Regions from separate parts of the Thioalkalivibrio sp. AKL10 genome, predicted to be linked through region 2. Evidence: predicted binding sites of a transcription regulator. Region 2 holds the regulator's gene; each other region holds the start of a gene.
The links. Region 2 encodes sigma-54, which starts transcription at its own class of promoters, with help from an activator protein. Its sites were predicted from a motif close to TGGCANGNTNCNTGCTT; they were not measured.
Positions count from the first base shown of each region.

Region 1: flgB (flagellar basal body rod protein FlgB) is a predicted target of sigma-54. The motif match lies at 7,306-7,322, and genes of this name have one in related genera.
Region 3: fliL (flagellar basal body-associated protein FliL) is a predicted target of sigma-54. The motif match lies at 8,278-8,294, and genes of this name have one in related genera.

Region 1 covers NZ_KB907143.1:278,306-288,649, forward strand. Annotated here, with positions in the region: gene pheT (phenylalanine--tRNA ligase subunit beta) at 1-1,217, shown strand, start outside; gene G333_RS0107110 (integration host factor subunit alpha) at 1,221-1,520, shown strand; gene G333_RS0107115 (MerR family transcriptional regulator) at 1,504-1,860, shown strand; tRNA gene G333_RS0107120 (tRNA-Pro) at 2,114-2,190, shown strand; gene G333_RS0107125 (flagellar brake protein) at 2,274-2,990, opposite strand; gene G333_RS0107130 (flagella synthesis protein FlgN) at 3,073-3,558, opposite strand; gene flgM (flagellar biosynthesis anti-sigma factor FlgM) at 3,574-3,888, opposite strand; gene flgA (flagellar basal body P-ring formation chaperone FlgA) at 4,028-4,705, opposite strand; gene G333_RS0107145 (chemotaxis protein CheV) at 5,228-6,166, shown strand; gene G333_RS0107150 (protein-glutamate O-methyltransferase CheR) at 6,371-7,186, shown strand; gene flgB (flagellar basal body rod protein FlgB) at 7,403-7,810, shown strand; gene flgC (flagellar basal body rod protein FlgC) at 7,843-8,262, shown strand; gene G333_RS0107165 (flagellar hook assembly protein FlgD) at 8,273-8,947, shown strand; gene flgE (flagellar hook protein FlgE) at 8,991-10,226, shown strand; gene flgF (flagellar basal-body rod protein FlgF) at 10,259-10,344, shown strand, end outside.
Region 2 covers NZ_KB907142.1:325,741-336,084, reverse strand. Annotated here, with positions in the region: gene G333_RS0101655 (shikimate kinase) at 1-153, shown strand, start outside; gene G333_RS0101650 (nuclear transport factor 2 family protein) at 515-976, opposite strand; gene G333_RS0101645 (nuclear transport factor 2 family protein) at 952-1,362, opposite strand; gene G333_RS0101640 (PfkB family carbohydrate kinase) at 1,487-2,377, shown strand; gene G333_RS0101635 (HPr family phosphocarrier protein) at 2,428-2,697, opposite strand; gene G333_RS0101630 (PTS sugar transporter subunit IIA) at 2,669-3,094, opposite strand; gene rapZ (RNase adapter RapZ) at 3,146-4,018, opposite strand; gene hprK (HPr(Ser) kinase/phosphatase) at 4,026-5,057, opposite strand; gene G333_RS0101615 (PTS sugar transporter subunit IIA) at 5,106-5,573, opposite strand; gene hpf (ribosome hibernation-promoting factor, HPF/YfiA family) at 5,577-5,915, opposite strand; gene G333_RS0101605 (RNA polymerase factor sigma-54) at 5,932-7,416, opposite strand; gene lptB (LPS export ABC transporter ATP-binding protein) at 7,505-8,275, opposite strand; gene lptA (lipopolysaccharide transport periplasmic protein LptA) at 8,272-8,811, opposite strand; gene lptC (LPS export ABC transporter periplasmic protein LptC) at 8,792-9,373, opposite strand; gene G333_RS0101585 (HAD family hydrolase) at 9,370-9,909, opposite strand; gene G333_RS0101580 (KpsF/GutQ family sugar-phosphate isomerase) at 9,909-10,344, opposite strand, start outside.
Region 3 covers NZ_KB907143.1:616,711-627,054, reverse strand. Annotated here, with positions in the region: gene G333_RS0108775 (sigma-54-dependent Fis family transcriptional regulator) at 1-1,181, shown strand, start outside; gene fliE (flagellar hook-basal body complex protein FliE) at 1,295-1,633, shown strand; gene fliF (flagellar basal-body MS-ring/collar protein FliF) at 1,666-3,339, shown strand; gene fliG (flagellar motor switch protein FliG) at 3,329-4,339, shown strand; gene G333_RS0108755 (FliH/SctL family protein) at 4,336-5,058, shown strand; gene G333_RS0108750 (FliI/YscN family ATPase) at 5,055-6,434, shown strand; gene G333_RS0108745 (flagellar export protein FliJ) at 6,431-6,877, shown strand; gene G333_RS0108740 (flagellar hook-length control protein FliK) at 6,943-8,028, shown strand; gene fliL (flagellar basal body-associated protein FliL) at 8,344-8,841, shown strand; gene fliM (flagellar motor switch protein FliM) at 8,852-9,826, shown strand; gene fliN (flagellar motor switch protein FliN) at 9,837-10,344, shown strand, end outside.

The DNA of each region.
Region 1 (10,344 bases), on a different contig from region 2:
TGGAACTCTGCGGCGGGCAGTGTGGCCCGGTCGAGCAAGTGGGCGCGACGCCGGCGTCCCATGCGGAACAGGCGATCGTCCTGCGCCCGGATCGTGTCCAGCGCTTGCTTGGGGTGACCCTAGAGGCTTCCGAGGTCGAGCGGATCCTGGAGGCACTGGACTGCCGCATCGAAACGAGCGCGAGCGGCTGGTCGGTACGCGCCCCGCGGGCCCGATTCGACCTCGAACGCGAGGAGGATCTGATCGAAGAGCTGGCCCGGGTGCACGGTTATGACGCCCTGCCGCAGACACTCCCGAAGCCGGTTGCGCCGGTGACGCCGGAGTCGGGTCTGCCGTCACTGCGCAACGGGCTTGCCCGCCAGGGGTTCCATGAGGTGATCAGCTTCAGCTTTATCGCTCGCGAGGCCGCCAGTGCGTTCTACCCGGACGTGGAACCCCTGGCGCTGGCGAATCCCATTTCGTCCGATCTGGCGGTGATGCGCCCGGGGTTGTGGCCCGGGTTGGTGACCACTGCGGCCTACAACCAGGCGCGCCAGCAATCGGACCTGCGCCTGTTCGAGCATGGCCTGCGCTTTGTTCCGGATGCGTCCGGTCTGCGGCAGGAGCCGCGACTGGCCGGCCTGCTTGGTGGGAGGGTGGCTCCGGAAGCCTGGGAAGGCGAGGCGAAGAAGGTCGATTTCTTCGACGCCAAGGGCACCGTGGAAGGCCTGTGCGAACGCGTCACCGGTCCGCTCGGCTTTCGCGCGGAACGTCATCCGGCGCTGCATGACGGGCAATCCGCACGGGTACTGGTGGACGGGCAGCCGATCGGCTGGGTCGGGCGTCTGCACCCGGCGCTGTGCGAGCGCTTCGACGTGGAACCGGTCTACCTGTTCGATCTGGACGCGACCGCCGTGGTGCGCGCCCCGGTGGCGCAGTTCTCGCCGTTGTCGCCGTACCCGTCCATCCGTCGGGATCTGGCGCTGGTGGTGGCCGAGTCGGTGGCGGCGGGCGATGTGCTGGCGGCTATCGACGAGCTTGGCCTGGAGATCCTTCAGGACGCTCGCCTGTTCGATGTGTACCAGGGCAAAGGCTTGAATCCGGACGAAAAAAGCCTGGCTTTGGGCTTGATTTTACGGGCTTTTGATCGCACCCTAGGCGAACAGGACGTGGCTGGCGTCACCGATGCGGTGGTGCAGCATCTCCAGGCCCGGTTCAACGCAACCTTGAGACAATAGCCGATGGCAGCTGTAACCAAGGCGGATCTCGCCGCCGCGCTAAACGAGGAACTGGGTCTCAACAAGCGCGAGGCCAAGGAATTCGTCGAGATGTTCTTCGAGGAGATGCGGCAGTCGCTGGAGACCGGCGAGGGCGTGAAGCTTTCCGGGTTCGGGAATTTCATCCTGCGCGACAAGAACCAGCGGCCAGGGCGCAATCCCAAGACGGGCGAAGAGATTCCGGTCTCCGCGCGTCGTGTGGTGACCTTCCGGCCGGGACAGAAACTGCGCGAGCGGGTAGAGAGCTATGCTGGAGGCGAGTAACCACCAGGAACTGCCCGCCATCCCGGGCAAGCGCTACTTCACCATCGGCGAAGTCGCGGAGCTGTGCCAGGTCAAGCCGCATGTGCTGCGGTACTGGGAGCAGGAATTCCCGATGCTGGAGCCGGTCAAGCGGCGCGGCAACCGTCGCTACTACCAGCGTCAGGACGTGATCCTGATCCGTCAGATTCGCGCTTTGCTGTACGAAGAGGGCTACACCATCAATGGTGCCCGTCAGAAGCTCTCCGGCGACGAGGCCAAGGGCGATCGCCAGCAGGCCCAGCAGATTATCCAGGACACCATCTCCGAGCTCGAGTCGGTTCTGCGCGTTCTGCGCGCCTGAGGCCCGGACCCAGGGGTTGGGTGGCTTTCGGGACGTCGTGTTGATGCGATTCGCTTCGCTCGTCGCATCCTACAGAGCTGAATCGGATTTACGGTAACGCAGGCGGGAACCCGCGTAGGATGCGACGAGCGAAGCGAATCGCATCAATGCGCCATTCTCGGTGTACGTGACACGAATGGTCCGCACGGATCTCGCAGCAATGGGGTGGCCGATGCTTTCGTGAAGGCGGGGAATCGGATATAGTTCGCGGCTTCGGGGCGTGGCGCAGTCTGGTAGCGCATCTGCATGGGGTGCAGAGGGTCGCAGGTTCAAATCCTGCCGTCCCGACCAAACGGGAACGATCAAAAAAGGCCGCTTCAAGCGGCCTTTTTTGTGTTCGGAGTTGCAGGTGGCGGCGTCGCCTGGGCTCAGGCTCAATCCATCGAGCGGCGGCGCGCCTCGCGCTGGTAATGGAGCAGGGCGATGTTGGTCTGGCGTTCCATCCACTGGGTCATTCCGACGATCTCGAAGCCCGCAAACTCGAAGCCATCACGCGTGCTGCGGCGACGGTTGGCTAGCCGCAGGTCCCCGGAAAGGCGTTCACTGACATCGGGGAGCAAGAGGTTCTCGAAGGCCAGGTTCGCCTGGTCCTCAAGCGCATCCAGAAGGGTGGTGGACAACTCGATGCACATGCCCTGGGCAGAGAGGTCGGCAACCTCGCCAATCACGGGATCCTTCCAGGCCTTCGCATGGAGTTCGATCTGAGGCCGCTGGGCCATCGGGATGTGCACGCGGAACGTTTCGCGGCGTTGCAGGTAGTGCAAAGTCTCCGGATAGGTGCAGACGTAGAGCGCGCCTTTTTGCTCCTGCTCGATGCGTGTTACATGCGTGCCGAATCGTACTGCAACCCCGCGCAGCGCGGCGAATACGCGCAAGTCCATGCCGGCCTGAACCTGCTGGTGCGCCCGAGGCGGGGTCAGCTCGTCGAGAAAGAGTTCCTTGGCGGCTGGGTCCAGACGGACCAGGGCCGAGGTGTACAGGGGGCCGTCGGTATCCACGCGAACGCTCACGACGGTGAGCTTGTGGTCGAGGTCCTTGAGGATGCCGGCAATCCGGTCCGGCTTGTCGACGGTATAGTCGGTGTCGTCCATGCGTCCGAAGTGTTAGGAAAGTGTGAGGACGCAAGGTACTGGTGGATGCCGCGAAAAGCCAGCCTCCACCAGCACCGGCCTCTCAGGCCTGGGTGATCTGGCGTCCGCCGCGGTTTCCGGGCCGGGCGCGGCCATACGGGTCGTAGGTGGCCGCGGGGCCGGTTTCCTCGCCGCGGAGGATCTGCATGGAGAGTTCCACGCGCTGGCGATCACGGTCGATCAGGCGCGCATTGCCCTGATTCAGAGTGTCGCAGCGTTCGATGGACTGGCGCAGGGCTTGCCAAAGGTCGTTCAGTACGACGCCATCGTCCATCTTCGAGAACAGGCGCGCGATGCCCTCGGGGCTGAAGGCCTCGCCGGCGGCCTCGACCAGGCCTTGCTGGTTGCGGGTCTCGGTTTCCAGTTCATGCAGCAGGGTCTGCTTGCCGGTCACCACGTCCTGCAGCGTATCGGGTTGGCGCGCTTCGACCGCGCGCGTCTCCTTTAGCAGACTCTCTTCCAGCTGATGAGCCAGCCGGATTGAGGTCTCGAGCGAGCGTTGCAGTTTATGGTGCGCGTCGGCATTCATGGGCGATAGACCGGGTTAGCGCAGCAGGCTTTCGAGGTCGATCATGCGATCGGCCAGCTGCTGGTTGTCCACTGGATAGTTGCCGCTGGAGATTGCCTCGCGCAGTTCGGCAACGCGGGCGGCGTCGAAGGGGGCGGTGTCGCCCGCGCCGGCCGCGGCATTCATTGCCTGGGCGGCCCCGGTGAGCGTGACCGAATCATTGTTTGCCGTCGATGCGTTACCGGAGGCCGGGGCACGGCTTGCCGTGTTGCCGGACTCGTCGCGACCCTTTACCCCGGGGTTCTGGCTGTCGGGGCGCAGGCTGTTCGTATTGAGGCCCTTGATATCCATGATGCCTTCCTGTCGTTGTAACTGTGCTGCAATTGTTTACGGCCAGCGTTGCTGAAACTGTAGGCCTCGGGGGCGGAAAAGTGTAACGGGCTTCACAGTCCGCCTCGAAGATCGTTGGCGTGCATGGTGGGGCGAGGCCTCAAAGCGCTACCCGGATGTGGCCGGAGGCCTGGATTTCGCCTTCGACGACGCGCCCGGAGGATGCGTTCTTGACGCGGATTCGTTCGCCCAGCGTCCCGTTCTCCAGCGCTTCGCCCTGCATGCGGATGGCGATTGAGCCGTTCTCTGCCAGGATGGTAACCCGTTGGCCGCGACTGATGATCTCGCGCGGGCTCACGTGCTGGGTTCCGATGATCTGACCCGGGCGGATGCTGCGCCGGGTCTGCTGGCCGATCAGGGCATTCTTTTCCTCATGATAACTGCCGGCATGGCGCGAGGTCTCGATTCGCTGGAAACGCAGGTCGCCCGCCGAGAGGGTGTGCTGGCGCGGCAGGGTACGGTTCGCAACCAGCACTTCGGCGTAACGTTCGACCGTCGCCGGCACGTATAACTGCCAGGTCACCGGGCCGGCACACTGGATATGGACAGCGGTGTTGCCGTCACGCCGCCCGCCGGGTGGGAAACGCGCTTCCAGGCCGTCCGTACAGGGGACGAGGCGCAGACGCTTGTCGAGCTGGCCAATCTCGATGGAAACATCCTTCTCGGTATCGGTAACGCCCAGTTCCTGAATCAGGAACTGCTCGGCGGCGTGGCGGATGTCGTCAACCGGGTGGACTTCGGCCCGGACGCTGGTAGACAGCAGTACCAGGGTGAACAAGAGGGCGACTCCGGCAAGGAGACGCGGAATGGCTCGCACGTTTGCGCTCGAGTCGATCACGCTCGCTGGCGAGGCACCGGAGGGCCCGCCTTTTCCTGGAACGAATGAGGCCCCAACGCGAACGAGCGAACGGATCAGCGTCTTCCTGGCAGCGGAAGAAAATTCTGAAATGGGTCGGCGCTGGTTCATGTTGCGGTCCTGTTTGGTCCTGTCCTGCGCAGCCAGTTCGGTGCGGGCGTCGGACTGTGCGCGAATGGCTCGGGTTTGACGGATCTTGCGTCGATGTCGAGCGAGTCGCGTGCGGTTTCAGTGCGCAAAAACATGCAGATGTCGTGCCAATGAATGGGCACCCCGCGCCGCGCGCGCATTCAAGGCCCGTCGGAGGCGGCCGTTATGGCCATGAGGCGGCGTCAGAAGGCGCATGCACGCAAATGCAAATGACAGGCCGGGGTTGCGCGGTGCACACTTGGCCTTTGAGGCCTGTCCGGTGCTAAGAGCAATCGGGGCAAGGAGAGCGGCACGATGAGTCAATTCATTGACGATGTGAATCAGCGAACCCAGTTGGTGGGGCAGAACCGCATGGAGCTGCTGCTGTTCCATCTGGGTGGGTCGCAGACCTTCGGGATCAATGTCTTCAAGGTCCGCGAGGTGATTCCGTCGCCGCCGCTGCGTCAGATTCCCGGCTCCATGAGCGTGGTACGCGGAGTGGCGACGTTGCGTGGCGGTACCGTGCCGATCATTGACCTGACGCGAGCGATGGGCCTGCGTGGCGCCGTCGGGGCGGTCGACAACGGGGAGCAGAAGGTGGTGGTCACCGAGTTCAATCGTTCGGTGCAGGGCTTCTGGGTGTCGGCGGTGGACCGCATCGTCAACGTGAACTGGCAGGACGTGAAGTCGCCCCCGCGCGGAACCGGGCGCGAATCCTTCCTGGTGGCCGTCACGGAGATCGACAACAAGCTGGTCGAGATTATCGATGTCGAACGGGTGCTCTCCATCGTCAATCCGCTGCCCAGCGAGGTCTCGCCATCCATCCGCGAGAACGCCCGCGAGGCCAGCGGGCGCAAGGTCGTGATCGTCGATGACTCGGTGGTGGCGCGCAAGCAGATCGAGGGGGCGATCAAGGGACTCGGTTTCGAATACGATGTCTTCAAGGATGGCCAGGAAGCACTGGACTTCCTTGAGCAGAAGGCCGCGGAAGGGCCGGTAGGCGACCAGGTCGAACTGGTGATCTCGGATATCGAGATGCCACGCATGGATGGCTACACCCTGACCGCGCGCATCCGGGACAATCCCGCGCTGCAGAATTTGCGGGTGCTGCTGCACTCCTCACTGAGTGGGGAATTCAACACGGATATGGTCAAGCGCGCCGGGGCCGATGCCTTTTTGTCCAAGTTCAATCCCGACGAGCTGGCGAATGCGGTGCTGGACCAGACCGGGCGCCCGGATCAACAGGCCGAATGACCGGTCGGGCGGAACCGCGTTGCCGCTCGGCAAGCCCGGAGCGGCGACGGGTGGCCGCCACTCGGGCTGTATGGTGCCATGCGCGCGACGCCGTATACTCGACCCGATCTTCGGGATCACCCCGGTTTTCCGGCCAAGAGGCCCCGGTCAAGGATTCGTCATCAGGATGCCTAATCACGATGGACAGCGCTCAGGGATGACTCGGTGATCGATTCCCGCGACTACGAGGAGTTCTCCCGCTTTCTGCAGGACTGCTGCGGTCTGGTGCTGGGCGACAGCCGCCAGTACCTGGTTTCCAGTCGTCTGTCGCGCCTGCTCGACGAGTTTGACTTCAAGAGCGTCCCGGAACTGCTGCATGCCATGCGGCAGGCCCCGAATCCGCGCCTGCGCACCCGCGTGATCGATGCGATGACGACCAACGAGACGTCCTGGTTCCGCGATGGCTTTCCGTTCGAGATCCTGCGTCACGTGTTGTTGCCGGAACTGGCCGCGAAGGGAGGCAGCATCAAGGTCTGGTCCGCGGGCTGCTCCAGTGGGCAGGAGGCCTATACGATCTCGATGGTAGTCTCGGAATGGGAGGAGTCGCGGCCGGCCCGGAAGGTTCCGGTCTCCATTCTGGGCACGGACCTGTCAGAGAAGATCCTGGACGATGCGCGGCGGGCCGTGTACGACGGCCTGAGCATCGTGCGCGGGCTCAGCGAGAACCGGCGCGCGCGCTTCTTCGAGACCGTCGCGGATGGCCACAAGGTGATCCCGGATGTGCAGCGGCGCTGTCGCTTTCAGAAGCTCAACCTGATCGACAGCTATGCGGCGCTGGGCAAGTTCGACCTGGTGTTCTGCCGCAACGTGCTGATCTATTTCTCGGGCGACACTAAGCGACAGGTTCTTGACGCTATCGCCCGGCAGATGAATCCGGGCGGGTATCTGTTTCTTGGCGCTTCCGAGACCGCAGGGCCCTATACCCAGGCTTTCGAGACCGTACGAACCGAGTACGGCTCGGTACTTCGTCTGAAGTCCTGACGTAATCCAGCCTCGGGGCTGATTCCCGGGAACGCCCGTGCAATGCGGGCGGCGAGTCGTTCCATCCCTTCCCCTGGCTGCCCGCTGTGCCTGCGCCCCTGCGGCACGCCGCTCGAGAATGGCATAACGATTGCTTCAGTCCCCCTGCGAAGGGTCGCAATCGGTGCGCCCCGTTCTCCAAGCGAGGGTCCGCCACGGGCGGACAGGACGGAAGCGATGAGTCTCTCTCTCGACAAGGCGATGGGTATTTCTCCGCAGGCGGTGAATGTGCGGGCGCAGCGCATGGAGCTGTTGGCCTCCAACATCGCCAACGCGGATACCCCGAACTACAAGGCGCGGGATATCGATTTTCGTGCGGTGCTCGAATCCGCGGCCGGCGGCGGCAACACCTTGCCCATGGCGCGCAGCCAGGCGGCGCATCTCGACCCCAACGCCGGCGCGATGAACGGGCAGGTCGAGGCCCTTTACCGCACTCCCTCGCAGGCATCTCTGGATGGCAACACGGTGGATCCGCAAATGGAGCGGGCCGCCTTTGCCGAGAACGCGGTGCAGTACCAGAGCAGTCTGGAATTCCTTAATCGCCGGGTCTCCGGCATCCGCGAGGCGCTGCGGGGAGACCGCTAGCGTGACGCGGACCTGATCGGGAGATCGATGTCGTGAGCAACCTCTTCAGTCTGTTCAATACCTCCGCCTCGGCGCTGTCGGCGCAGTCGGTGCGCCTGAACACCGTGGCCTCGAACCTGGCCAACGCGAACACCGCCGCGACCAACCCCGACGAGGCCTATCGCGCCAAGCAGGTGCTGTTCCAGAGCGTGATGGACCAGGCCAACCCGAACGGTTCGTCGACGGCCGTTCGGGTGGCCGGCGTGACCGAGTCGCAGGCGGCGCCGCATGCGCATTACGAACCCCATCACCCGCAGGCCAACGAGGAGGGCTACATCTTCCGTCCGGCCATCAGCGTGGTGGAGGAGATGGCCAACATGATGTCCGCCTCGCGCAATTACGAAGCCAACGTGGAGGTGATGGAGACCTCGCGTCAGCTGCTCCAGCGCACATTGCAGATCGGTCAAGGCTAGGGAGCCATCGATGACACAGATATCGCCCGAATTGCTGGATCGCCTGGGCCTCTCGCGCCCCGAGCAGAAACAGGACAAGGACATGGACCGCCTGGGCCAGTCCGACTTCCTCAAGCTCATGACGACCCAGCTGGAGAATCAGGACCCGATGGAGCCGATGGACAACGGCGACTTCCTGGGCCAGATGGCGCAGTTCTCGACCGTAACCGGCATCGAGGAGCTGTCCAAATCCTTCAAGCAGCTGGCGCAGTCGCTGGGCCAGAACCAGACGCTGCAGGCGGCCTCCCTGGTAGGCAAGGACGTACTGGTTCCCGTCGAATTCGGCGAGCTGGGTCCGGACGGCATGGTCAAGGGTGCGGTGGACCTGGATCGCTCCACGGAGGAGCTGCAGATCGACGTTTACAGCCCGAACGGCGAGCGCATCCGCCGCATGAACCTGGGCGCCGCCGGCAGCGGCTTGCAGGAGTTCAGCTGGAACGGCATGCGCGACGACGGGACCTTCGCACCCCCGGGCGTCTACGAGTTCAAGGCCACGGCCCGCTCCGGGACTCAGTCCGAGGCCGTGGATACCTTCCTGGATGCCCGCGTGGAGAGCGTCGCGGTGGGTAACGATTCCGGGCTGGCACTGACCGTGCAAGGCCTGGGCGAGATCAGCTTTTCGGATGTACGGCGGATTGGCGGCTAACGACCGGCGCGCGTCGAACGAACCCTAACGGAGGAAACACCCCATGCCCTTCAATATCGGATTGAGCGGACTGAACGCGGCCCAGGCCGACCTGCAGACCACCGGCAATAACGTCTCGAACTCGGGGACCACCGGCTTCAAGCGCTCGCGGGCGGAATTCGGCGACGTGTTCGCCCAGAGCTTCGGTGGTATCAGCCAGACGGCGATCGGCTCCGGCACCCGCCTGCAGGCGGTGACCCAGCAGTTCTCGCAGGGCCGGACCGAGTTCACCGAGAACGGCCTGGACCTGGCCATCGACGGCGAGGGATTCTTCGTACTGAACGACCAGGGCAGCACGGTGTATACCCGGGCCGGCGAATTCCAGGTCAATCGTGACGGCTTTCTGGAGAACAACCAGGGCCAGCAGTTGCAGGGCTACCCGCCGCAGAATCCGAACACCACCGATCCGGACTTCAATACCGGGCAATTGGGCGATATTCGTCTGCAGACCGGTGATGCACCTCCTCAGGCGACGAGCCAGATCGAGGCTCTCGTTAACCTGCGTTCCGATGCCGAGGCGCCGGAAGATGATTTTGATCTGACGGATCCCGATACCTACAACTTCTCCTCATCCCTGACGGTGTACGACTCGCTGGGTACTGCACGTGACGCAACCGTCTACTTCGTGAAGGGGGATGGTAATCGTGAATGGACAGCCCATGTAGGCCTGGACGATGGCACGGATCCGTATGGCTCGTTCGACCTTGAATTCGACGGGAGCGGTGCACTTTCAAGCGTGGACCCTGAGCCGGCCCAGGTAACCGTGCCGACTGCAGCTCTCGGCAATGGGGCCGAGCCGCTGGTGTTTGAAATGGATTTCGACGGCACGACTCAGTACGGCGGGGATTTTTCGGTTAATGACTTGAACCAGGACGGCTTTGCCTCCGGACGTCTGACTGGAGTCGATATCGACTCCAGCGGCGTGGTTTTCGCCCGCTTTACGAACGGTCAGTCATCCGTGCTTGGGCAGGTAGCAATGGCCAATTTCCGCAACCCGCAGGGGCTCGAGCAGCTGGGCAATAACAACTGGGCCGAAACGTTCGCTGCAGGCGATCGCCAATTGGGGGCGCCAGGGACCAGCAACCTGGGGACTATTCAGGCCGGTGCACTTGAGGCCTCCAACGTGGATATCGCGCAGGAGCTGGTGAATCTGATCACTGCGCAGCGCAACTTCCAGGCGAACGCGCAGACGATCTCCACGGCCGATCAGGTCACCCAGACGATCATCAACATCCGTTAAGTCGCGGATGAGACGCTGAAGAGGGCTTGAGCATGGATCGATTTCTGTACATCGCGATGTCCGGTGCGAAGGAGACGATGCACGCACAGGCCATCAACAACCACAACCTGGCCAACGC
Region 2 (10,344 bases):
GAGTTGTTCGCGGTCCGCGATCCGCTCTATCAGGAGGTCGCGGACCTTACGCTGGAGGGCAAGGGGCGGCGGGTGCGCGACGCGGTCAAGGGCGTATGCGCGGCCCTGCAGGTGCAGCGCCCCGACCTGTGCCAGCCCCGCCCCGACGGGTAGTTGGCTCCTCCACGCAGGAGGCAAAGACAAATCGGATTAGCCACGGGCTTCAGCCAATCGCGGGGAGCGTTGGGTCCCCTCCGCTGCGGTCGGGTGTGGTGGAGCGCAGCGAAACGCATCAGTTCCCGCGTCGTGTCCGTCCCTTGATGGGATTCGCTGCGCTCATCCCATCCTACGACCCGGCGGCTGGCTGAACGCCTTTGCGAGTCAGGAAGAGAAAATCACCAACAGAAAGCCGGAAAATGCGCACAAGGGGCCTGTGCCCCCGGCATCACCCGCAAAACATCCTTCCGATCTTCCAGCCTTCCTGTGAACCGCGTATGACCGGTTGCGTGTCGTTCCCGCCGGGTCGCGTTGATCGTCAGTGGCGGGTGTTGCCGCCGCCATCGGGGACGAACATGCCGTCCTGCGATGGCGGTGAGCGGCGCCCGTGCGAGGCGTGGTGAAACAGCAGGCGCCAGCCCGTGTCCAGCCAGCGCCAGGTCTGGCTGATCAGGATCGTCCCGGTGGGCGCGACGTCGCCCGGTCGCGTGATCGCCTCTTCGATGACCAGGCTGATGATCTCCCCGGTCTCGTGGCGGCCCACGATCTTCGGTTCGATCCCGATATTCAGTTCACGCGCGAAGACCAGCAGCCAGCTCTCCATCACCTCTGCCACGCCCCGGTGGGCGCGCGGGCTGCCCGGGTGGATGCAGACGATGTCGGGACGCTCGCCCCACAGGCGCATCATCTGTTCGATATCGGCGGCACGAAAGGCGGCGTAATACGCCTCGACGCAGCGATCGGCATCCGTCGCCATCAGTGCACGCCCCCGGTGGGCCATTCCGGCGTGGGTTCCGGGTCCGGGCTAGCGTGGTGGAGCACCATGCGCCAGCTTTCCCCATCATGGCGGTAGCCATTGGTCGCCAGCATGACGCCGCGCCGTTCACCCTGGACATACAGGTTTTCGCGCAATACGTGGAGGGTGAGGTCTTCGCCCGGGATGGCCGTCACCTGGGTCCGGTGTACGATCACCCCGCGCATCCCCGGCAGGATGTCGTCCCAGCTTTCCAGGATGATGTCCGTTCCCTGCAGGCGCTCGCCACCTGGGTGGATGCAGACGCACTCCGCACTGTCGTGCCAGATTTCGCGCATGCCTTGTGCATCGCCTGCCTGAAAGGCCGCGTAAAAGGCGGCTTCGGCGGATTCGGGAGAAGGGAACGTGGCCATACCGGTCGGGGCCTCCTGAGGCAGAGGGGTTATTGTCGCAGGAGCATCCGCGGATGACGAATATGCGAGATGACGTAATGGGCGCGACCCGCCAGAATGGCGCGCATTCATCACGGGAGCCCGTATGGCACGTATCCTCGCGACCGGCATTGTCACGCTCGACCACACCCTCGATGTTGCAGCCTTCCCGGCCGAGGACGACGAGGTCCGGGCGCTCGCCAGCACCACCCAGCCCGGAGGCAACGCGACCAACACGGCAACGATCCTGGCGCAGTTCGGCCACCGCCCGGGCCTGGCCGCGGTCATCGCCGAGGGTGCGGCCGGGGATGCCTTGAGCGAGTCCCTGGAGGGCCACGGACTGGATGTTCGTCACTGCGTACGCCGGCCCGGAGCGACGCCGACCTCCCATATTCTTCGCTCTAGGGCGACGGGAAGTCGCACCATCGTCCATCATCGCGACCTGCCCGAACTCGGGGTGGAGGATCTCGCGGGCGTACCCTGGCCGGAATATGACTGGCTGCACTTCGAGGGGCGTAACCCGGAGGCCCTTGCGTCCATCCTGCGCGCGGTGCGCGAGTGCATCTTTGACCAGCCGGTGTCGCTGGAGCTGGAGAAGCCCCGGCCGGGGCTCGACGCATGCCTGGACTATGCCGATGTCCTGATGCTCTCGCGCGACTGGGCGGCGAGCGTGGCGGGCACTCCCGAGGCTGCGCTGCAGCAGCTTTCCGAGCGCTTCCCGGATCGCATCCTGACCGTGACCGCCGGGGCCGAAGGGGCCTGGATGGCCGTGCGGGGCGCGATCCACCATTGTGAAGCGACGCCCGGACTGCGGGTGGTCGACAGCGTGGGGGCGGGGGATACCTTCAATGCCGGGTTGATCCACGCGCTGGTCTCCGGGGAGCCCCCGGAGCAGGCTTTGACGGCCGCTGTGCGCCTGGCGGAGCGCAAGCTCGAGCAGGTCGGCCTGGACGGGCTGGGTGACGCGGCCTCCGACCCGGGAGCGTGGCCCGGATAGCCCCGCAGGGGGATGGTGGTTGTTGACCGGTGCGGGCGGGACTCGGAGGTTCAGGCCTCTTCGCCGAAACGATCGGCAACCAACTCTGCGAGTGCATCCAGCGCCTCCGGCGCATCCTTGCCTTCGGCCTCGATGGTGATCTCGCTGCCCTGGGCGGCGGCCAGCATCATCACGCCCATGATGCTCTTGCCATTCACCTCCTGCTGGTTGCGGGAGACGGAGACGTCCGCGGCGAACTTGCTGGCCAGGCTGACGAACTTGGCCGCGGCGCGCGCGTGCATCCCCAGGCGATTAACGATGGGGACTACGCGCTGCGGCATCGCTGCACTCCTGATCGCAGAGGAGAATCCCGTCATGGCCGCCCGAAAGGGCCTTGTTGACCAGTTCGGTCAGGGGGAGGTGTTGATAGTTGAGCACGCGGATGAGCATCGGCAGGTTGGCGCCGGCGATCACGCGGGCATTTGCACCCCGGGCGACACGAATCGCCACGTTGGAAGGCGTGGAGCCAAACATGTCGGTTAGAACGAGCACCCCCGAGCCGCTGTCGAGGGTCGCCAGGCGCTCGCGGGCGCGGGCCAGGACCTCGTCGGGGTCGTCGTTCTGGGACATCGCCATGGACTCGCAGTCCTCGGGCAGGCCCCCGAGCATGCTCTGCGCGGTCTGCAGCAGGGTATCGCCCAGGTTTTGATGCGTGATCAGAATGAGACCAACGCCCATGGATCTGCTCCGATTGCGGGTTCCAGAAGGCCCTCGTCCCGCGTCCAGTGGTTACTGTTTCCCCAGCTCGCGGTGACGGGTGCTAACAGTAACATGTTCCCGATCCTGCCACGCCTCCGCAAGCCGCTCCACCAGATACACCGAGCGGTGTTGCCCGCCGGTACAGCCGATGGAGACGGTTACGTAGCTGCGGTGATCGTCCAGCAGGCGCGGCAGCCACTGGGACAGGAATCCCTGGATGCTGTCGAACATGGCCGCGACCTCCGCGTGCCGCTCAAGGAACTCGCACACGGGCGGGTCGCGACCGGTCAGGGCGGCCAGATCGCTTTCGTAGTGCGGATTGGGCAAGCAGCGCACGTCGAACACGAAGTCGGAATCCAGCGGCGCGCCGTGTTTGAAGCCGAAAGACTGGAATTGCAGGGATAGCTCGTGTTCTCCGCGCTCGCCTATGCGGTCGCGCAGGGTGCGGGCCAGATCGTGCATCGACAGGCGCGAGGTGTCGACCGTCAGGTCGGCCTCCGCGGCCACATGGCCCAGCCACTCGCGTTCGCGGTCGATGGCCTCGACCAGTGGCACGCCGTCGCGCGCCAGCGGGTGGCGCCGGCGGGTCAGGTGGTAGCGCCGCAGCAGCACCTCGCTGGCCGCCTGCAGGAACAGGACCTCCACCTGCACCCCGTCCGCCCGTAGTTGCGCCAGGAGATCGTAGAACCCCTCCAGGGCCTCCAGGCCGCTGCGCACATCCACGCCCACGGCCAGATGGCGGTCGGTCTCGGTGTCGTAGTGGCCCTGCCGGACCTGATCGATCAGGTCCGGCAGCAGCGGCAGCGGGAGGTTGTCGACGCAGAAGTAGCCGGCATCCTCCAGGGTGTGCAGGGCCACGGTCTTGCCGGACCCGGACAGGCCACTGACGATTAGCAGGCGCATGGCCGATTCAGCCCTCCGGGTCCGGGTTGGGGACCGTAGTGGCGGGCACCGCGCGATGGTAGGGCGGCTCCTCCGTCTCGCCGCTCATCTGGCGGCGCTGGCGTGCGCGCAGGTCGTCGCCAGCGATATAGCCCTGCATGTGCAGCATGTGGTTGCGCACGGCCGCCTCGATCATCACTGCGATGTTGCGCCCCGGCGCGATCGGCAGGCTGATCAAGGGGACGCGCAGGCCGAGGATATCGATCTCGCCGCGGCGCCCGTTCAGCCGGTCATCGGGGACCGGCGAGGGTTCGCCATGATCGCGCAGGTCGATGATCAGGCGCAGGTACTTGCCGCCCTTGATCGCGGAATCGCCGTACATGGCGCGGATGTTGAGCACCCCAAGACCGCGCACCTCGAGCAGGTCCTGGAGCAGGGCCGGGCAGTGGCCGCGCACGATGTCGGGCGCAATGCGCGCGAACTCGGGGGCATCGTCGGCGATCAGGCGGTGCCCGCGCGAGATTAGTTCCAGTGCGACCTCGCTCTTGCCGACGCTGGAGGCACCGCTGATCAGCACCCCGATCCCGAGGATCTCCATGAACACGCCGTGGCGCACTTCGAAATGGGCCAGGCGCTGCTGCAGGAAATAGCGCAGCAGCGAGATGATCTCGTGGCTGCTGGTGCTGGAGCACAGGATTAGCGGCAGCGCCTCCTGCGGGGCGTCGGGCATCTCCGAGAACGGACAGGTGTCCTCGGCGAAGATCACCGCGGTGGTCCCAGTGCGGGCCATCTCCAGGATCAGGTCGTTGCATTGGGTGGCGCTGAGGCTGGAGATGTAGCGGGCCTCGAAGTCGCCGATGATCTGGATGCGGTTGGGCCGGATCAGGTTGAGATGGCCGGCCAGCGGCAGGTCGTCCCCGTCGTCGCCGACCAGCTTGCGGTCGGGTGCTGCGTGTTCGCCGTGTACGAAGCGAAGATCCAGGCGGTTTCCCATGGCCTGGATCAGGCTCTCCACGTTGATGTCGCGGGCGATTCCGCCTTCTCCCAGCGCCTCGTTCATGGCAGACGCTGCGCGCCGGAATCGCGGCTGGCGGCGGGTTCCACGGGCTTAGTCCTCGCTGAAGCGGCGCACGAGTTCCTGTTCCAGGGCCGCCGCGTCCCCGGCCCGGCGCAGCGCTCCGATGGTGTCTGGCTGAGACAGGCCGCGGGCGAGCTGGGCCAGCAGGTCGAGATGGTCGCCGGTGGCGGCCTCCGGGACCAGCAGTGCGATCAGGATATCGACCGGCTCGTGATCCATGGCGTCGAAGTCGACGCCCTTTTCCAGGCGCAGCACGGCCACGCGCGGCGCCTCGAGATCGGCCAGGCGGCCATGGGGAATCGCAACCCCATGGCCGAGACCGGTGGATCCGAGTTTTTCGCGCGCGGACAAGGCCTCGAAGATCGCGTTGCTCCCCGGTCCCGTGCCGTCACCTCCGCCGGCGAGGAGGTCCGCCAGGGCCTCCAGGGCCCGTTTCTGGCTGGAGCACTCGGGTTGCAGGCCAATGCGCTCGGAGGTGATCAACTCGGCAATCGTCATGGATCAGGAGGCCTGCTCGCGGTTGCGCTGGGCACCTTCGGCGCGGTGGTGGTCCTTGACCTTTTCCTTGTGCTTGATCAGTTGACGGTCGACTTTGTCGATCAGCGCGTCGATCGCGGCATACATGTCCTCGTGAGAGGCCTCGGCGTGGATGTGATTGCCGCTGACCTGGAGATTGGCTTCGGCCTGGTTGTGCTGATTCCGGGTCTTCTCGTGGGTCAGCACGACGTGGACGTCGATGACCTTGTCGAAGTGGCGCTCCAGCTTCGCGAACTTCTCGTTGACGTAGTCGCGCAGGGCGTCGGTGATGTCCACGTGGTGGCCGGTCAGGTTGATCTGCATGGTCAGGACTCCTTGGTTACTTGCTGCCGGTGGGCATCGAGGCCATCTGCCGGCGTTCGCTGGATGAAGGGATGTGCATCGCCTCGCGGTACTTGGCTACGGTGCGGCGCGCTACGTTGATGCCCCGGTCCGACAGGACCTGGGCGAGCCGGGCATCGCTGAGCGGCTTGTTCGGGGGTTCGTCGCCAATCAATTCGCGAATCATGGCACGGATGGCGGTGGCGGAACACTCGCCGCCATCGTTCGTGCCGACATGGCTGGAGAAGAAATACTTGAACTCGAAGACCCCGCGCGGGGTGTGCATGTATTTCTGCGTGGTAACCCGCGAGATGGTCGATTCGTGCATCTCCAGGGTCTCGGCAATGTCGCGCAGGATCAATGGCTGCATCGCGACGTCGCCATGCTCGAGAAAGCCCTGCTGGCGGTGGACGATCGCCTCGGCGACCCGCAGCAGGGTGTCGTTGCGGCTGTGCAGGCTCTTCAGGAACCAGCGTGCCTCCTGCAGCTGATCGCGCATAAAGGCGCTGTCGCGGGCATCCGAGACCTGGCGCACCATGCCGGCGTAGAGGTCGTTGATGCGGATACGCGGTGCGATCTCCGGATTCAGCTCCACGCGCCAGCCCTCGGCGCTATGGCGCACGTAGACATCCGGGACCACGTATTCCGAGGTGGCGGAGCTGATCTGTGCGCCGGGGCGCGGGTTCAGGGTGCGGATCAGGTCCAGTGCGCGGGCCAGTTCGTCCGGGTCGCGTACGCCGGACTGGCGCTGCAGGGCCTTGTAGTCGCGCTTGCCCAGGCTGTCCATGCCGTGTTCCAGGATCGCCCGTGCGGCCTCGCGGGCCGGGGCGTCCGGGGCCAGTTCGCGTAGCTGGATCTCCAGGCACTCCCGCAGGTCGCGCGCGCCGACCCCCAGCGGGTCGCACTGCTGAATCCAGTGGAGCACTGCCTCGACCTCGTCGACGCCGACGGTTTCATCCTCGCCTCGGCTGATGGTCTCGGCCAGGGTTTCCAGGTCACCCTCGAGATAGCCGTCGGGGCTGATGGCGTCGATCAGGGCTGCCCCGATGCGCTGGTCGCGGGGTGTCAGATGGCTCAGATGCAGCTGCCACAGCAGGTGATCCTGCAGGCCCTCACCGTCGTCGTCGCTGGTGTTTTCCAGCGGGTCGCGGTCATCCACGCCCTTGTTGGGCGTCGGGGCCGGCTCGTAGATGTCGTCCCAGCGGCTGTCGGTCGTCAGTTCCTCGGGGATCACGTCGTCGCTGGTAGTGGTGGCCTCCATGCGATCGCCTTCCACCAGCTCGCCGTCCTGGTTCAGGCGCTCGGTGTCGGCCTCGGCATCTTCGTCCTCGACCTGTTCGAGCATGGGGTTGCTCTCCAGCGCCTGTTGGATCTCCACCTGGAGCTCGAGCGTGGACAGCTGCAACAGGCGGATCGCCTGCTGCAGTTGCGGGGTCATGGTCAGCGTCTGACCCAGCTGCAGATTCAGGCCGGGTTTCAGCATCGGGTATGCGGGGCGAGGGTTGGCATTGATGGAATCTTAAAGCCTGCCTTGTGGTTTGTGCACCGACCGGGCCGCATATGGGGCGCTTTCACAGGCGGAAGTTCTCGCCGAGATAGACCCGGCGCACCTGGGGATCGGCCAGCAGCTCGTCCGGTGTACCGGCGGCGAGCAGGCGTCCCTCGCTCAGAATATAGGCCCTGTGGCAGATGCCGAGGGTCTCGCGCACGTTGTGATCGGAGATCAGTACGCCGATGCCGCGCTGGGCGAGATGCCGAATCACGTCCTGGATGTCGCCCACCGAGATCGGATCCACCCCGGCGAAGGGCTCGTCCAGACAGATGAAGCGCGGATCCCCGGCCAGGGCGCGGGCGATCTCGGCGCGGCGGCGTTCGCCGCCGGACAGCGCGATGCCCGGGCTGTGGCGCACGGTCTCGAGCTGGAACTCCTCGATCAGCGCATCGCCAATGCGCCGGCGCTCGTGGCGATCGAGTCCGGGGCGCAGCTCGAGCACGGCCTGCAGGTTGTCCCACACGCTCAGGCGGCGAAAGATCGAGGCCTCCTGCGGCAGGTAGCCGAGGCCGGCGCGCGCGCGCACGTGGATGGGCGCGCGGGTGATATCGCGTTCGCCCAGGGTGATGCGCCCGGCATTGGGGCGGATCAGCCCGACCAGGCTGTAGAAGCAGGTGGTCTTGCCGGCTCCGTTCGGGCCCAGCAGGCCGACCACCTCGCCGGGCGCGAGGTCGACGTCCACCTGGTCCAGCACCGTGCGCTGGCCGTAGCGCTTGGTCAGCTCGCGTCCGATCAGGCGGTCGTTGGTTTGTGCCCGTGTGGCGGATGGGCTGGGGGCTGTGGCGTTCATTCGTCGTCGCGCGGCTGGATGGTGATGCGCACGCGCTCGCTGTCGCCTTCGCCGCGTTCGGCCTCGATCACGTCGGTCGTCAGGTCATAGGTGATGCGTTTGCCGCGCGCCTCTTCGCTGGCGGTAACCACATGGGCCTGGTCGGTGAGGATCATGCGGTCCTCGTTCAGCAGGTAGTCGATGCGCAGCGCTGTGGCTATGCGCATCTCCCCGGTTTCCGGATCGGGTGATTCCAGGCGTGCCGGCTCGCCGTGGGCCTCCATTTCGTAGGGGCGGCGATCGCGGGTGCGCACGTAGACCTTGTCGGCCTCCAGGGTCATGTCGCCGCGGATCACGATCACGTCGCCGGTGTAGGTCCCCAGCCCCTGGCGTTCGTCCATCTCCGCGCGGTCGGCAGTGATCTCCACCGGCAGCGCCGGGCCCGAGCCCTGCTGGGCGAACGCGGGCGTGGCCAGCAGGGCGAGCAGCAGAAACGCCGCCACGCGGGCACCCGATTGGCCCGGACGGTGGCGAAGGCTATGGGGATTCGGGGTCATGCGCGGGATCCTCCTCGCTCGTCTCGCTGTAGAGCGAGTACACGTCATGGAACAACTCTATGGTATCCCCTTGCGAGTCCACGCGCAGACCGGTGCCGCGCTGGAACAGGCCCGGCTGGTTCAGGGTGGAAAGGGCATCCGAAGTGGCGACCATGGTGTCGGTGGCGACGCGAACATCCCGCGAATCGATGATGGTCTCCACGCGTTCGCCGCGGGGCGGCTGTACGCCGTGGGTGGGGCCCACCAGGTCCAGGGTCGCGGCGGCCGGTTGATGCAGCGCGGCAGGGGCAGTCCAGCGCCATTCGATACCGCCTTCGGCGAACAGGTCGAGGTCCGGGTCGTCCACCCATTGGGGGCCGTCACGTCCAAACTCGCGCAGGCGGGTGCCGCGCAGACGATGGCTCAGTTCGCCGTCGTCGCCGGTGGCATGCAGGGTGAAGCCGTCAATCTGCAGCGTGACCTCGCCCTCGGGCGGACTTACCTCGGCCTGCGCCAGGGGCGCGGACGCGAATGCGAGCACGGCCAGGGCCCATCCGAGTCGGCTGCGAATCCTGCGGCTCATCCGTTCAGGTAGGTCTCGAACAGCGCGTCGAGCCGGCCCTGCGCGGCCAGCAGGCCCTCGCAGGCCTCGCGCACGGCCCCGCGCCCACCATGGGCCTCGGTCACCCACTGGGCATGCTGGCACACCAGCGGGTGGGCGTCGCCGACCGCGATCCCGAGGCCGACCCGCTGCATCGCTGGTAGATCCACGATGTCGTCGCCCATGAAGGCCGCTTCGGCGGGGTCGTGGCCGGTGCGCTGCAGCAGTTCGTGCAGGGCCTCGCCCTTGTCGCGGCGGCCCTGGATCAGATGCTCCACACCCAGGTCGCGCATGCGGTGTTCGACGACCCCGGAGGTGCGCCCGGTCAGGATGGCGATCTCGATCCCGCCGTCCAGGGCCAGACGGATACCGTGGCCGTCGCGGCTGTTGAAGGCCTTGTACTGCTCGCCGCCGTCGCCGAGGAACAGGCTGCCGTCGGTTAGAACGCCGTCCACGTCCAGGATCAGCAGGCGAACGGCCTGCTGGTGGGTGCGCAGAGTGGTGGCATCCAGGTTCATCACGCCACCCCGGCGCGCAGCAGGTCGTGCATGTTGATCACGCCGACCAGGTGTTGCTCGGCGTCGGTGACGGGCAGGGCACTGATGCGCCGGCTTTCCATGGTCTCCAGGGCCTCTGCGGCCAGCCAGTCGGGCTGCGCAGTGTAGCCGCCGGTGGTCATGGCCTCGCCGATGGTCAGGCCGTCCAGGCTGTGCCCGGCGTCCAGGGTGCGGCGCAGGTCGCCATCGGTGAACACGCCCTGGATGTGATCGTCACCGTCGGTGATGATCACCAGCCCCAGACCCTTGCGGGTGATCTCGAACAGGGCGTCCTTGAGTGGGGCGTCCGGGGTGATGCGCGGGATCGCGCCTCCGGTATGCATGATGTCGGCGACATGCACCAGCAGGCGCCGGCCAAGGCGACCGCCGGGGTGCGAGCGGGCAAAGTCGTTGGCG
Region 3 (10,344 bases), on a different contig from region 2:
CCCGGGATGCCCTGAGCCAAGCCACGGCAGCACTGGCGGCAGTCAGCCGCGACGCAAGCCAGGATCAGGAGCTGGCTGCGATGCGACATGGGCTGGAGGCGCACTTCGCGCTCCCGCGGATGGCGGACGAGCTGGCCGGGTGGCTGCGTCCGCGAGTGCGGCCGGAGCCGTCGCTCGAGGTCCCTGCATTGGTGACACGCAGTCCCGTGATGCGTGGCATCGATCGCTTCGTGACGCGCATTGCCGGCAGCACGGCAACCGTCTTCGTTACCGGTGAGTCGGGGGTGGGCAAGGAGGTCCTGGCGCGGCAGCTGCACGCGCGCTCGCCGCGGCGACGGGGACCATTCGAAGCGATCAACTGCGCCGCACTGCCCGAGGCGATGCTTGAGGCGATGCTCTTCGGGCATGCCAAGGGCGCCTTTACCGGCGCGGTCGAGGCGCGACCGGGCAAGTTTGTGCGGGCTGACGGCGGCACATTGCTGCTGGACGAAGTGACGGAGATCCCGGTGCATTTGCAGGCAAAGCTGCTGCGTGCGCTGCAGGAGCGCGAGGTCGAGCCCCTGGGCGGGCGGCGGCCGCAGCGCGTGGACGTGCGCGTGATCGCGACCTCCAATCGCGATTTGCGCGCGGCCGTGGCCGAAGGGCATTTGCGTGAAGACCTGTACTACCGACTGAACGTCTTTCCCCTGTGCATCCCGCCACTGCGCGAGCGTGCGGAAGATATTGTGCCCTTGGCCGAGGCGTTGCTCCGACGCCTGAGTGGCGGCCAGCTCCAGACCCTGGATGACGGCGCACAACGACGGCTGCGCGAACACGACTGGCCGGGCAACGTGCGCGAACTGGCGAACGTGATGGAACGCGCGGTCACATTGCATGACAACGCGGATCCGCAGGTGAGTGCAGAGTCGGTTTGGCTGGATGCGGACATGGTGAACCCCTGGAGTACCGGGGCCGGCGAGGTGACCACCGGGGCGCAATCGATACCGGATGACGAGAACCCGACACCGATGCTGGAGCAGACCCTGCAGACGCAGGAGAGCAGGGTGATCATGAACGTCCTGCGCGAGTCCGGCGGGCGGCGCAAGGAGGCGGCCGACCGGCTGGGAATCAGCCCCAGAACATTGCGTTACAAGATTGCGCGTCTGCGCGAGCACGGCTTTGCGGTGCCCGCGTCGGGCTAGTGTGCCGTCGCCTGGCATATGGATTGCTAGAGAGTTTCTGTCGAACACGAAAATACGGCGGGCCCTTCGTGGTCGGTCGGCCGGCGTAACAAGACGCCCCGGGGGTAGTGAGCATGAGCGAGATGCAGATCCAGAACGTCCTGCAGCAAATGCGTCAACTGACGCAAGCCAACGGCGTGGAGAACACGAATGCGGCCCAGCAAACGCGCGAACCCCAGCGCGTCGGCGGCGCGGACTTCCAGAACGTGCTGACGGAGTCGCTGCGGGGTGTCAATCAGGTGCAGCAGCAGGCGACCGATCTGCAGACGCGCTTCGAGCTGGGCGACGACAACGTGAGCCTGCCGCAGGTGATGACCGCGATGAGCAAGTCGAGCATCGCCTTCGAGGCGACCAACCAGGTGCGCAATCGTCTGCTGACGGCGTATCAGGAAATCATGCGGATGCAGGTCTGATCGGCCGATCGGGCTGAGGGAGAGAACGGACGATGGCCGAAAATGCACAATCCCTTCCCGCGGTGGTGACCGGCGGGATCAAGGAGTTCAACGGGATGCCTGCGGGCCGCCAGCTGGCCCTGATCGGGATGCTGGCGGGTGCCATTGTGGTGATCGTGGCGCTGCTGTACTGGGCGTTGCGGCCGACCTACGTACCGCTATTTCCGCGCATGGATGCGGAGGATGCGGCGGAGGTCGTGCAAGTCCTTTCGCAGGCCGGTATCCAGTATCAGGTCGATTCCACGACGGGGCAGGTGAAGGTGCCCCAGGGCGAGGTGGCGGGCGCGCGACTGCAGCTGGCCGGCGAAGGCCTGCCACGTTCCGGCGACATGGGCTTCGAGCTGCTGCAGGAGGATACCGGCCTGGGTACGAGCCGGATGATCGAGGGGGCGCGCCACCATCGGGCGATGGAGGGCGAACTGGCGCGTACCGTGGCGTCGCTGAATGCGGTGGACCGGGCGCGTGTGCACATTGCCGAGGGTGAGCAGTCGGTGTTCGTGCGTGATCGGCGCCCGGCCAGCGCGTCGGTGGTCGTGCACCTGCGCGGTGGGCGGTCCCTGAGCGAGTCGCAGGTCGGTGCGATCGTGCACCTGGTCGCGTCCAGCACCTCTGATCTGGAGCCTGAACGGGTCACCGTGGTGGACCAAAGCGGGACGCTCCTGACGCAGGATGGCGGCGAGTCGGGCATGGGTCGCAGTGGTGACCGCCTGAGTTTCACCCGCGACGTGGAGACCCGCTATACCGACCGTATCCGTGACCTGCTGATTCCGATCGTCGGGCGCGACAAGGTCCGGGTGCAGGTGAACGCGGACATCGACTTCTCGCAGGTGGAGCGCACCGAGGAGTTGTACGATCCCGAGACGATTGCCTTGCGGTCCGAGCAGACCCGCGAGGACGAGCGCACCGGACCCGAGGGCGGTATCGGGGGTGTCCCCGGGGCGCTGACCAACCAGCCCCCCGCCGGTGGGGTGGTCGGCGAGGAAGGCGAGGAGGGTGAGGGCCCGCCCGCGGCGCTCCCGGGCAGCCGCAGCACCAATATCACCCGCAACTACGAGGTGGATCGCCGCATCAACCATATCCGCGAGATGCCGGGCGGCGTGCAGCGCGTGTCCACGGCCGTGGTGGTGGACTTCCGCCAGGAGGTCAACGAGGACGGCGAGACCGTGCAGGTGGCGAGGGATGCGGAGGAACTGCAACGCATCGAGGCGCTGGTGCGCGAGGCGGTAGGATTCAATGCCGAACGGGGGGATACGATCAATGTAGTGACCGCCCCGTTCGAAGCGCCCATCGAGGCGGTGGCGGCGGACGAAATCGCGTTCTGGGAACAACCCTGGTTCCTCGAGGTGGTCAAGATCGTGGCGGCATTGCTGCTGGCTCTGATTATCCTGTTGACGGTGGTGCGTCCGGCGATGAAACATCTGATGAAGCGGCCGGCTCCGCCGCCGCGGCGCGAGGAAGATCGCGAGGCGCTGACCGACGAGTCAGGCGGCAGCGAGACGGGCATGGCAATGGGCCAGGGCGAGGGTTCGGCCGTGGCTGCGCTGACTGGCCCCAAGGGGCCGGACCAGCAGGAGATGGATCTGGAGGCGGTGCGCGAGATGGTCCGCGAGGACCCCAAGCGCGTGGCACAGGTGATGAAGACGTGGTTGGGTGACGATGGCCGCTGACAAGAACGCCAAACAGGAAGGTGCCGAGCGCGCCGCCGTGTTCATGATGAGCCTCGGCGAGGACGCCGCCGCCGAGGTCATGCGCCACATGGGGCCCAAGGAGGTGCAGAAGATTGGCACCGCGATGGCCTCCATGGACCGCATTTCGCGCAGTGACGTGAACGCGGCGCTGCACGAGTTCTCCACTCACGTGCAGGAACAGACGGCGCTGGGGGTGGGTGCCGACGAGTACGTGCGCAGCGTCATGGAGAGCGCGCTGGGTGACAAGGCCTCGGGCCTGATCGACCGCATCCTGCTGGGACGCAATTCCAAGGGGATCGAGGCACTCAAGTGGCTGGACCCGCGGGCGATCGCGGACATGCTGCGCAACGAGCACCCGCAGATCGTGGCGATTGTGCTTTCCCACCTCGACTCCGACCAGGCCTCGGACACCCTGCAGTACCTGCCCGCGCGGGTGCAGTCCGACATCGTGATGCGCATTGCGACCATGGATGGCGTCCAGCCCCAGGCCCTGCAGGAGCTGGACGAGATCCTCGACCGTCAGCTTTCCGGCAATGCCGCGAGCAAGACGTCGATGCTGGGTGGCGTGCGTTCGGCGGCCAACATCATGAACTTGATGGAGGGCTCACGGGAGGCGGAGATCATGGATACGATCAAGGAGTCCGATTCCGATCTGGGTTCGCGGATCGAGGAAGAGATGTTCGTGTTCGAGAACCTGGTGGAGATCGACGACCGCGGTATCCAGACGCTGATGCGCGAGATCCAGACGGAATCGCTGGTGCTTGCCATGAAGGGTGCCGACGACGACATGAAGGACAAGATCTTCCGCAACATGTCCAAGCGCGCGGCCGAGATGCTGCGCGAGGACCTCGAGGCCAAGGGCCCGGTCCGGGTCAGCGAGGTCGAGGGCGCGCAGAAGGAGATCCTGTCCGTGGCCCGCCGGCTTGCGGAGAACGGCGATATCGTGCTGGGTGGCGGTGGTAGCGAGGCGATGTTGTGACCGATGGCCCGGCGGCCAGGCTTTACACCGACGCGGCGGCATCGCTTTGGGAGCCGCCGGAGATTGGTGACAATGGGGTCCATCCCCCGCGTCGCCTGCCGACGGCCGCCGAGATCGAGGAGATCGAGGACGAAGCCCGCAAGAACGGGTTCGAGGGCGGTTATGCCGAGGGGCATGAGCTTGGCAAGAAAGAGGCCGAGAAGGCCACCCGGGCGCGCGAGGACAAGAAACTGCGCGAGACGGTCGCCATGCTGGAATCCGTGGCCGGCGGCCTTGCTGATCCCCTGGCGGATGCCGCGGATGCCCTGGAGCCGGAGTTGTTGGCGCTGGTGACGGCGCTTGCACGCAAGGTCGTCCAGAGCGAGTTGGAGACGCGACCGGAGCAGATCCGGACGGTCCTGGAGGGGGCATTGGCCCAGCTTCCCGGGCGCAACCAGGAGGTTCGGGTGCACTTGAACCCGGAGGACCAGGCGCTGGTGGAGGCCTATGGTGAGCGGGCGGATGCGCGCATCACCTGGGTCCCGGACGCGGGCCTGGCGCGCGGCGGCTGCCGCCTCGAATCGGGCGCGGCAAGTGTCGACGCAAGTCTCGAGCGGCGTCTGCAGCACGCGGTGGAAGCCCTCTGGGATGGCGAGTATCCGGAGATGGACAGCGCACCCGACGAGGAAGATCACCAGTCCGCCAATTCCGTGGACAGCGCGGCCCCGGAGGATTCATGAGTACCCCGATCGACGAGGTGCGCCGCAAGGGCCGGGAGCGGCTGAATAGCGGCTTGCTGGGTCGTCTGCAGCAGTCGCGCGGGCGGGTCGAGCGGGTCAATCCGCCGCAGTCGGAGGGTCACCTTTCGCGCCTGACCGGCCTGACGCTGGAGGCGGAAGGCCTGCGCTTGCCCATAGGGGGGCGCGCGCTGATCCACGGCGAGAACGGAGACACGGTGCCGGCCGAGGTCGTCGGTTTCCAGAATGAACGCACGTTCCTGATGCCCGAGGAGATCGCGGCGGGCCTGACGCCCGGCGCGCGCATCGAACCGCTGGACAACCAGCGTCAGATTCCGGTCGGGGAGGGGTTGCTGGGCCGCGTGATCGATGCCAACGGGCAGCCGCTGGACGGAAAAGGCCCAATCCGTACCCATGAGTTTGGGCTGTTGGCCGGGCGGCCGATCAACCCGCTGCAACGCGCACCGGTACGTGAGCCGCTGGATGTTGGGATCCGGGCAATCAATGGTCTGCTGTCGGTGGGTCGTGGTCAGCGCCTCGGTCTGTTCGCCGGATCCGGGGTCGGCAAGAGTGTGCTGCTGGGGATGATGACGCGTAACACGACGGCTGACGTGATCGTGGTCGGACTGATCGGCGAGCGCGGTCGGGAAGTGAACGAGTTCATCCACGAGATTCTCGACGAGGAATCGCGCACGCGCACGGTGGTGGTCGCGGTGCCGGCCGACCAGTCGCCGCTGCTGCGCCAGCACGGGGCCTGGGTGGCCACTGCGGTGGCGGAGCATTTCCGCGACCAGGGCCTGCACGTGCTGTTGCTGATGGACTCCCTGACCCGCTTTGCCCAGGGCGCCCGCGAGATCGCGATGGCGATCGGCGAGCCGCCGGCCTCCAAGGGGTATGCGGCATCGGTATTTGCGCGCCTGCCGCAACTGGTGGAGCGCGCTGGCAACGGCGACGTAGGGGGCGGCTCGATTACCGCCTTCTATACCGTGCTCGCCGAGGGCGATGACCAGAACGATCCGATCGTGGACGCCGCGCGCGCGATCCTGGACGGCCATGTCGTGCTGTCGCGCGAGGTGGCAGAGACCGGGCGCTACCCGGCGATCGACATCGGTGCATCGGTCTCGCGCGTGATGTCTTCGCTGATCTCGCCGGAACACGAGCGCGCGGCGCGACGCTTCCGCGGACTCTCCGCCACCTATATGCAGAACCGCGATCTGATCGCGGTCGGGGCCTATCGCAAGGGTGCCGACCCGCATCTGGACGAGGCAGTGGCGATGCACGAGCGCCTCGAGGCGTATCTGGCGCAGGGTCGCGACGAGGCCGTCGGCTTTGACCGGGCGCGGGATGACCTGCTGGCGCTGGTTGGCGGGGCGGCATGAACCCGAAGCGCCTGGAACGACTGTTGCGCCTGCGCCGGATCGAGGAGAGCGAGGCCACCCGCCAGTTGGGTGAACGTCTGCAGCAACTGGATGGCATTGCCGGTCAGCGCGAGCGCCTGGAAACCTATCAGCGCGAGTATCTGCAGGCGACCCTGCCGGATGACGCCAACGCCCTCAAGTGGTTGGCGGGCATGCGCGACCAGTTGCGCTCGGCGCTGGAGCAACAGGACCTGCGCATTCAGGCGGCGGAGTCGCAGGTGGAGACCGCGCGCCAGGAGTGGCTGGAGCGCCACCGCAACAGCCTGTCGCTGGAAAAGCTGCTGCAACGCCGGAAGGCCGAGACGGCGCAACACGGCGCCCGGCGCCAGCAAACCGAACAGGATTTGTGGGCCACGCGGCAGGCTCATGCGCGCGAGGAAGCGTCGCGTTGGCAAGGTTCTTGAATGGACCGTGACTATCGATTAGGGCAAGGGCCCGGGGATTCGCCCGGCACACCGAGGATTCGGAGATGATCGCGACACAGAACACCGGTCAGGGCATGCTGCCGCTGCTGCAATTGCTGGGCGGCGAGGCATCGCTGCAGGACCTGGACGGCCTGAAGGGGCTGAAAGGGAAGGACGGCGAGGGGTTCCTCGCGGTTCTGGAGCCGCAGATGGAGGCCTTGCTGGCGAACCTGGGCGTGCCCGGGGACGAGCTGGAAGGGCTCGATCTGGAAGCCATGCTGGCGCGGTTGCAGGATCTACTCGACGGGCAGGGTTTCGCCGCGGGCGACGAGGCGGGTGGCAAGGGCTTGCCGGTCGCCAGCCTGATGGCGAGAGTGCAGGAACCGGGGCGCATGGATACCGCCCGTTGGGAGGCGGGCGTCTCTGGCCGCGGGGGTGCCGAGGGCCAGGCGTTGCCGGTCAAGCCCCTGCCTGCAGCCGTCATGCGCCTGTTTGTCGAGGCCAGCCAGGCGGCGGGCGGGCGCGACGGCCTGGCCGCACTGAAGCCCGAACTGCTGGGCGCGCAGGGCGGGCTGTCGCGGGACGGTGTGCTCGATGTCCTCGCCCAGTGGATGACCCAGGGCGGGGACGAGTCGCGTCGGGGGCGTACCGATCCCCTGGGGGGCGTCCTGCCGGCTCTCGCCGGTGGCCAGGTCGAGGGGGCGGACGCTGCACGCGCGTTGCCGCGACTGGACCTGACCCGGCTCCTGCAGCAGCCCAACGGGGCCCGCGAGCTGGCCGATCAGGTGCGCATGCTCGCCCAGGCACAGGGTGGACGAACCGAGCTCAAGCTGCATCCCCCGCAGCTGGGCAGTCTGGATATTCGGGTGCTGGTCGAGGGTGACCGCACAAGCATCCAGTTCATCAGTGCCAATCCGGTGACCCGCGAGGTGCTGGAGGCGGCCATGCCGCGCTTGCGCGACAGCCTCGCCGAGAGCGGGCTGATGCTCGAGGACGCGACCGTCTCCGACCAGGCGGCCGAGGAGCAGGCCGAGCAGGATGAGCGCCAGGCCGCCGCCGGGACCGCTTCGGAACTGGACGAGGCCGAAGACAACGAGAATGGCGGCAGCACGCTCTCGATGCTGAATCGGCGCCTGGATCTGTTTGCCTGAGGCGAGCCCGGCGCGGGCTCGGTCTTGTCTTGCGATATCCGATGGGCGGCCGGCGGTATCCGTGACCTGCCCCATCGGGCGTCTTTCTCTGTCGTAGCGATCTTCCATGAGTGCCGCCAAGAATCCGTCTTTCCCGCGCGGCGGGCGGCCGATTCTTGACGTTATCGCCCGTTCCTTCCCCCGAAGTGTCCTTCCTTCCCCTCCAGTACTGGTCGCTAACTATCGGATAAATCGATAGAAAGCCAATGCTGGCATCTGCCTTGCTAAGGTCTTTTCCGAGATCAAATCCTCGGTTTACCGGACAGCGGGTGCGACATGGCGAAGAAGGAAGTCAATCTGGACGACGAAGAAGGCGGCACCCCGAAGAAGGGCGGCATGGGCAAGCTGCTTGTGCTGCTGCTGATCGTGATTCTGTTGGTGGGCGGCGGGGCCGCTGCGGCCTGGTTCTTCCTGGTTGCGGGCGACGAGGCTGCCGAACAGGTGGTGGAAGGCCCGCCCGAGCGCTTCTACACCAGCCTGGAGCCGATGACTGTCAACATCGAAGCGCCGGGACGCATCCGGTATCTGCGTGCCGAGGTGAGCCTGGTGACCCACGAGGCGCCGGTGATCGAGGCGTTCGAGCGGCATATGCCGGCGATCCGCAACGACATCCTGGGCATCCTGGCGGAGCAGCGTTACGAGGATCTGAATACGCGTGATGGCAAGGAATCGCTGGCGGAGGAGCTGAAGGAAGCAATCCGCGAGATTCTGCGCTCGCGGGATGCGCCGGACGCGGTCGAGGCCGTGTTGTTCAACGAACTGGTGATGCAGTAGGAGCCCCGTTATGGCGCAGACGGATATCCTCAGCCAGGACGAGATCGATGCCCTCCTGCATGGTGTGGATGAGGGCGACGTCGAGACCGAAGACCCGTATCCGAGTGACGGTCAGGCGCGGGAATTCAACTTTGCCACGCAGGATCGCATCGTCCGTGGGCGCATGCCCACGCTGGAGATGATTAACGAGCGCTTTGCGCGTCAGCTCCGGGTCCGTCTGTTCAATGTACTGCGCCGCTCGGCCGAGATCTCGGTGGTCGGTACCCGTATCACCAAGTTCTCCGAGTACATGCACTCGCTGTTTGTCCCCACCAGCCTCAATCTGGTGCGGGCGCATCCATTGCATGGCACCGGCTTGTTCGTGTTCGATCCCAAGCTGGTGTTCATCCTGGTCGACAACTTTTTCGGTGGCGACGGACGCTACTACACCCGCATCGAGGGACGAGACTTCACCCCGATGGAGATGAAGGTCGTCCACGGCGTGCTGGAGGGGGCCTTCGAGGATATGCAGAAGGCCTGGCAGCCGGTGATGGAGCTCAAGTTCGAGTTCCTGAACTCCGAGGTCAACCCACAGTTCGCGAACATCGTCTCGCCGACCGAAATCGTGGTTATCAGCGAGTTCCACATCGAGCTCGACGGGGGCGGCGGCAATCTGCACGTGACCCTGCCGTACTCGATGATCGAGCCGATCCGCGAACAGCTGGATACCGGCATCCAGTCGGATCGCTCCGATGTGGACCAGCGCTGGATGCACGCGCTGCAGGAGGAGATCCAGACCGCCGAGGTCGAGATCAGCTCCATGCTGGCGGAGACCGAGGTCACCGTGCGCGAGCTGCTGGATATCCAGCCGGGCGACATCATCCCGGTGGACCTCCCCGAGAAGATCACCTTGCAGGTCGAAGACATCCCGATGTTCCGCGGGAAGTTCGGCGTATCCAATGGCATGAATGCGATCCAGGTTTCGGAACGCATTATCAAACGATAGAGGGCGCAGCATGGCTGACACCGACGATCCCAAACAGGACACCCCGGCCGTGGATGAAGATACCGCGGGCGCTGAAACCATGGCCGACACCGAAGGCGGCAGCGATGACCAGGCGCTGGCGGATGAGTGGGCGGCGGCCCTGGCCGAGCAGAAGGATGACGACGGCGAAGACGCGGCTGATCCCGATGAGTTGCTGAACGCCGCGCAAGGCGGGGCTGCTGCGGGGGGAGGTGATGACGCGACCGCAGCGAAGCAGACGCCGAAGTCCGAGAAAAAGGAGCGCAAGCACCAGCCCGATTCGTCCGCGGAGGCCCTGCAGCCCGAACAACTCTCGGGGGTGGTGCAGGGCGACGGCGAGGAGATGAATCTGGAGATGGTGCTGGACGTTCCAGTGACGATCGCCATGGAGATCGGCCGCACGCGGATCCCGATCCGCAACCTGCTGCAGCTGAACCAGGGCTCGGTGGTGGAACTGGACCGTCTGGCCGGGGAGCCGCTGGACGTGCTGGTGAATGGCA